Regions from separate parts of the Mycobacterium malmoense genome, predicted to be linked through region 2. Evidence: predicted binding sites of a transcription regulator. Region 2 holds the regulator's gene; the other holds the start of a gene.
What was found. The regulator LexA, encoded in region 2, represses DNA repair genes until DNA is damaged. The targets are predictions, from matches to a motif close to CGAACANNTGTTCG.
Positions count from the first base shown of each region.

Region 1: the regulator LexA is predicted to act here: its motif matches at 1,113-1,126, upstream of K3U93_RS22970 (HNH endonuclease signature motif containing protein).

Region 1 covers NZ_CP080999.1:4,968,218-4,971,629, forward strand. Annotated here, with positions in the region: gene K3U93_RS22965 (hypothetical protein) at 1-885, opposite strand, end outside; gene K3U93_RS22970 (HNH endonuclease signature motif containing protein) at 1,256-2,845, shown strand; gene K3U93_RS22975 (SIMPL domain-containing protein) at 2,888-3,412, shown strand, end outside.
Region 2 covers NZ_CP080999.1:1,892,539-1,895,950, reverse strand. Annotated here, with positions in the region: gene nrdR (transcriptional regulator NrdR) at 1-462, opposite strand, end outside; gene K3U93_RS08860 (LysM peptidoglycan-binding domain-containing protein) at 621-1,127, opposite strand; gene lexA (transcriptional repressor LexA) at 1,441-2,148, shown strand; gene K3U93_RS08850 (LGFP repeat-containing protein) at 2,178-3,412, opposite strand, start outside.

The sequences.
Region 1 (3,412 bases), 2.2 Mb from region 2:
GCTGGAGAGTAAGCCTGTACTGTTCCTGTTGAGGAATTGGTTCACCACGGCGCCCGGGGTATTGAGCAGGTTGGTCACCGCCCCCAGCAGATTCCCGGCAGTGTAGTCGCTATAAACAGCTGCAAAACTATTATCGAGCGCATACGCGACGTACTTGGGCGGATTGAGGAGAACTCCGAGCCCGAAAAGAAGCAGACCGGTCGTGTCCAGATAACTGGCCGCCTGATAGAGATTTCCTGTGATGTCTACGGGGATCTTCAGAGTCGCTTCGAGTGGCGCCAGGATTTGGGTAAATGGTTCTGTCCAGAAGGCTTCTTCCAAGAGGGTGAACACGCCCTTGGCGTTTGTGAAATTGCCCGCCAGGAGGGCGCTCCACGCCTGCTGCAGCAGCGGCACGAAATCGAACTGCGGGTACTTCCCACCCCCGGTGAAGTAGCCCACGGCGCCAGCCGCAGCTTGTTGGAACGAGCTGACGTAGAGGTTCGCGTACTCGGCCCAGTTGGCGCCGATCTGCTGCAAAAGCGGGAAGGGAAGCTTGCTCCAGGTGTTGAACATGGTTTGCAGGTTGGTGCCTGTGGCGTTGAAAGTGTTCAACCAGGTCTGGACGATCAGGTTCTGGGTGGGGTTGAAGGCGGCGCTGGCGAGGCTCGCGGGCACCGCGGTCGCGCTGGCTCCGCTGGCGAGCGAGGCGAGTTCGTTCTCCACGCCGGAGAACAGGTCAAGGGCGCTGCTGGCGTCGGTGAGCTGGATGGCGGACACGCTCACCTGGCGTAGTTGTTGGGCGACGTGAAGGTCGGGTAGCTGCTGGGCCATGGGGCCTGCCGCGATGGCGGCGGTGGCCAGGGCGGCTGCGGCGGTGATGTGGGGGCGGGCTGCGAGATCCACGACTATCTCCTTTGATCGGTGAGTCGAATTCGGATGGCCAGAACGTAGCTGAGAACAACCTGAGTTTCGGACGGATTGGGGCGAGGTTGGCCAAGTTCGCCGAGCAAACATCGGGCCTCGCAAACCTTGTGCGATAAATGAACAAATGGTTGTATGACGTTTTCTTAGCTAAGAGTTAACCCCCCCCCCGAATTTTAGTTCAAGGCGAAACCATCCGGGGGCAACCACAAACGTATGTTTGCCACCACCGCGGGATATGACTAGCAAAACCCCGCCGCAGGTGGCGTCTATCAAGCCGGCCACCCCTGATCGCCGTCGGTGGTGATGGGCGGTGCTGCGGAAGTCGGCGCTTTGGTATATACTCGAACACATGTTCGAATCAAAGCTGGATCCCGCGGCCTTGGTGACGGCGGTCGAGTCCACGCATCGGCAGGAATCGATGCTGGTGGCGCGGCGGATGGCGGCGGTGGCGGCATTGCTCCGGCATCGGGTGGCCGCGGCCGAGCGGGCCGAAGCCCAGCGCGGGCATGCGGCAATCACCGGGTTCGAGCAGACCAGTGCCGAGGTGGCCGCCGCGATGAACCTGTCACCGATGGCGGCCAGTTATCTGGTGTCGGATGCCGAGGCACTGGACACCCGATTGCCCAAGGTTGCGGCGCTGTTGGCCGAGGGGCGAACTGATTGGCGCACCGTGCGATTGATCATCAGCCGCACCGATCTGGTCACCGACGACGGGCTGATCGCCAAGCTTGACCAGTCGCTGGCCGCGCGCATCGGCAACTGGCACGGCTGGTCACGGCAGCGGATCGTCAACGCCGTCGACGCCGCGGTACGCACCGTCGATCCCGATGCCGCCCGGGAGCGCCGCGTGGCCGCCGAGGACGACCGACACATCGGAATCAATGCGCTGGACAATGGGATGGCCGAGGTCTACGGCACCGTCGGCGCTGCGGCCGCGGCGACCTTCGACCGGCGGCTGTCGCAGCTTGCCACGCAGGTGTGCCCGGCCGACCCACGCACGATGGATCAGCGCCGCGCCGACGCGTTGGCCGCGCTGGCCCAGGGCCGCCGCCTGGCGTGCACCTGCGGGCAACCCGATTGCCCGACCAAGGCCGGCGACGACGAAGCGCCGCCCGATCGGGGCGGGGCGCAGGTGGTGATCAACGTGGTGGCCAGCGACCACACCGTGTATGGCGACAGCAGTCAGCCCGGTTATTTGCAGGGGTACGGGGTCATCGACGCCGAGCAGGTTCGCGCGTTGGCCGCCGCGGCCTCGGTACTGGTGGCCGATCCGACGACCAGCCCGGTGCAGGCGCTGCGTTATCAGCCACCGGGGGCACTGGAACGCGCCGTGCGGTGTCGGGATCTGACGTGTCGGTTTCCAGGGTGTAGCCGCCCGGCCACGGTCTGCGACATCGACCACACGGTTCCGTTCAACCACCAGAATCCTGCGGCGGGCGGGTTGACGGTGGCTGAAAACCTCAAATGCCTGTGTAGGCAACATCATCGGCTCAAGACATTCGGTGGATGGCGCGATACTCAACTGGCTGATGGGACCATCGTCTGGACCTCGCCCACCGGGCGGACCTATCGGACGTTTCCGGCGGGTGCCGACCTCTTCCCGCAGCCGCGCGGGCCGGCATGCGCGCCGCCGGCGCCCAGCAGACGCAGCCGCTCACAGCAGCGCAGCGCCCGGATTGCCCAGGCGCGCAAGCACAATCGGGAGCAACGACCCGTCAACGAGGCCCGGGTCCGGCTCGAACGGGCCCGCAAGCAGGAAATCGCCGAGCGTAAATTCCGAAACCACATGCGCGACATGCTGTTTGCGTTCAAGGGCACACCCAGCACCAGCCCGTTTTGCGGATGGGTGAACGACCCCCGCGAACCCGAAGAACTACCACCGGATTGGACCCCCGACGAACCGACGCCGGTACTCCTGCCCGACGACCCGCCCTTCTGAGAACCACCGATTCGGCGCTCCCGGGAGCGCTAGTGTCGGCTCATGCCGATCGCACGAAGCGCCCCGGGGTTTGTCCGCAGGTCGATAGCTTGGGCTGCCGCCGGCGTGGCCATTGCCGCGGTGTCCGGGTGTGATTCCGACCATTCCGAGGCCGCGCACGGGGCGAATCCGCGTCAAGTGACCGTCGTCGGCTCGGGGCAAGTCCAGGGCGTTCCGGACACCCTGACCGCCGACGTCGCCATCGAATTCACCGCGCCCGACGTCACCGCCGCGATGAACCGGACCAATGACCGTCAACAAGCGGTCATCAACGCGCTGGCCGGCGCCGGCCTCGACCGCAAGGACATCAGCACCACCGAGGTCACGCTGCAGCCACAGCACAGCAATCCCGGGCCCAATGGCACCGCCAACATCACCGGCTACCGCGCCACCAACGCGATCCGGGTCAGGATCCACCCCACCGACGCCGCGTCGCGAATGCTGGCCCTGATCGTGAGCACCGGCGGCGACGCCACCCGGATCAACTCGGTCAGCTATTCCATCGCCGACGACTCGCAGCTGGTCAAG
Region 2 (3,412 bases):
GCTCGGGGTCGACACCTTGCGGTGCGCGCGCAGCGCCTGGATTTCGCGCTCGAAATCGTCCGCGGACGAGAACGACCGGTATACCGACGCGAACCGCAGGTACGCCACCTCGTCGAGGTCGCGCAACGGCCCGAGGATGGCCAGGCCGACCTCGTGGCTGGGGACCTCCGGCGAGCCGGCGGCACGCACGGTGTCTTCCACCTGCTGGGCCAGCAGGTGGAGCGCATCGTCGTCGACCTGGCGGCCCTGGCATGCCCGACGGACCCCGCTGACTACCTTCTCCCTGCTGAAAGGCTCGGTGACACCGCTGCGTTTCACGACGGCCAACACCGCGGTCTCCACGGTGGTGAAACGCCGGCCGCACTCGGGGCATGACCGGCGGCGCCGAATGGCCTGGCCTTCATCGGTTTCCCGCGAGTCGATCACCCGGGAATCGGGATGGCGGCAGAACGGACAGTGCATGACCGCTCCTTTGCCGCGCTGGCGTCCGGTTATCGCAGAACACTGACGAGCGTACCCGCGCGCTCCCCGGCGGGGCCAATGCGACCGCGACGCGCGCATGCCCGCCGCCGCGGGGATCGAGGAGCCCTGACGCAGAGCGGTTTTCGCGAGACACCGCGTCAGCCGACGGGCGCGATCAGGGTCTGGCCCGCGACCAGCGCCGGCGAGTTCAGGTCGTTGAGTTCGCGGATGCGCTCGGCAACCTGGCGAGCCGGCAGATCCGGCGCCACCCGGGCGGCGATGTCCTGAAGGGACTCCCCGGGTTCGACCCGCACCACGGCGAGCCGGTCGGGCACGCGGGCGGCCGATCCCGAGGGGTCGCCGTTGACCAGCTGGCCGACATTCGCGACCAACCCCAGCCACAGGGTGATCGCCCCGGCGGCCAGCGCCAGCCCCACAGTCGTCGCCAGCGTCACGGGCCGCCTGCGATGCGGCGCGACGGACATCGCGACGCCGGTGCCGTGGTAGCGCGGTGGCGCGCCCGGCGGCCTCGACGGGCCGGGCCTGCGAGACCGCGCCAGCCCATCCCGACCGGACCGAAGGCCCAGCGCCGGTCCGTTGACCGGGCGCCGAACGCTGCCGGTAAGCGGTGGGCCTGTGTGGATGCCTGTGTGGATGATTGTCATCTGCGTTCCTCCGGTCAACTCATTCTCGCTCGTGTGTTCGACTATAATCGCTCGCGTGTTCGAAACCCGAACATTTGAGCGAAGCGTGTCGGACGAGCGAAACGCTAGACCACACCACCGACAAGCCACCGACAAACCGGTCGGTGCGACCACTGACATGGGCCTCGAGTACCCGATATCGCCGAGAGTTACACGTTTGTTATTCGCCGGCCGCCACGGCCGGTCCGGCGGCAGCCGAGGGCCTTTGCGGGCCGTGACACGCCAAGTCGAACACATGTTTGATTCTTGGCTGCGATGCGGCTACATTCAGTGCATGAGCGACAGCAACGACACCCCATCGGCCGGCTCGGACGGCCGATTACGTTCCGTGGATCCATCGCTGACCGAACGGCAGCGCACCATTCTGAACGTCATCCGTACGTCGGTCACCAGCCGCGGTTACCCGCCGAGCATCAGGGAAATCGGCGACGCCGTCGGTCTGACGTCGACCTCCTCGGTGGCTCACCAGCTGCGCACCCTGGAGCGCAAGGGATACCTGCGCCGCGACCCCAACCGCCCCCGGGCAGTCGACGTCCGTGGCACCGAGGAGACCGCCGCCGCCGAGGCCGGTGTCCGTACCGAGGTCGCCGGCTCGGACGCCCTGCCGGAACCCACCTTTGTCCCCGTCCTCGGGCGCATCGCGGCCGGTGGACCGATCCTCGCCGAAGAAGCCGTCGAGGACGTCTTCCCGCTGCCTCGTGAGCTGGTCGGCGAGGGCACGCTCTTCCTGCTCAAGGTGGTGGGTGACTCGATGGTCGAGGCCGCGATCTGCGACGGCGACTGGGTGGTCGTGCGGCAGCAACACGTCGCCGACAACGGCGACATCGTCGCGGCCATGATCGACGGCGAGGCCACCGTGAAAACGTTCAAGCGCGCGGGCGGTCAGGTGTGGCTGATGCCGCACAACCCGGCGTTCGATCCCATACCCGGTAATGACGCCACCGTGCTCGGCAAGGTCGTCACGGTGATTCGCAAGGTCTAGCGCCCTGCCGCGGCGCGTTCGTTAGCGGCTCAGTCGGCCTTGATGAAGCCGTTGGCTTGCGCGACTTCTTCGCTGGACAGCCAGATTTCGGCGAGCGTGTCGTGATAGAGCTCGCTGCCCGGGGTGTAGTACAGGCCGAAGCGCGCACTGGCCTTGATCGGATATCCGTCGGGCACCTGGTATGGGTCCTCGAGCGGCAGGTGGATTGTCGGGCGCCCAGCGGGGCCCGGTGCCGCGTTGGCGGCTTCGGGGATCACTTCCAAGGCGTCTTCGGCGTCATCTTCGGCGTCGATGGCCGCGTGCCGCCCGGTTCTCGGCTGCGTGTCCGGCGCGACGGCAACCGGGACGACGGTGTCATCGGGAGCGGCGTCCGGATACCCGTCATCCGCGTAGCCAGCGTCGGCCTCCACATAGTCGGCTTCCACATAGTCGGCCTCCACATAGTCGGCTTCCACATAGTCAGCTTCTAGGTAGTCGGCCTCCTCCGAAGCTTCGGGGTAGCCGACTTCGGACAGTTCGGCCTCCGAGACGACGGGTATGGAATCGGTGTCCACCGCGTCGGGATTTTCCTCCTCGGATACGGGCCGCGCCTCGCCGCCGTAGGCGCCGGCGGTTGCGACGTCCTCGGCCAGGTCGGCGGCGGCTCCACGGCTCCAACTGACCCGCGCCGCGGGCCCGGCGTCCGGCGGCGGCTGGAGTTCCGGGGGGTGCAGGTCGCCGAGCGGCAGGTGCTCGGTGGCGAGATCGGCGTCATCGCGCCCCCAGTGCCCGTCGGCCGCGGCCTCGTAGCCGGCATCCGCGCCGCGCTCGGGCTCGTAGGCAGGGGTGTCACGGGCCGAGCGACGACGGCGCCACCCGGCTGCCACCACCACCAACAACACGACCAGCACCAGCACCGGAATAGCGGCGAGCAGCCACCACCAATGCCAGGTGAATGGCTTGGCATGGGAGGGCATCGCCGCCGTGCTTGGCTGGTTCTGCCCCGACACCTGCAGACCGGACAACAGCGGCGCCAGGTTTGCCGGATCGGTGGTGAACGTGTTTTTCGCCCGGTTCCACGAGATCTTGCCGCCGGTGAACTGCTGCGAGACCACGTCGCCGTCGACGGCCTGGTCGTCGACCGGGGCGCCCAGTTTGCCGGTAGGACCGCGGAGCTTGTCCCACGCGGCCTTCATGGCGCCCCGCACGACGAACGCGCCGTGGTCAGCGGTCCAGAAGATCACCGGCTTGTCGGCCGCGGAGAACGTGGCGATCCGGCTGGCAT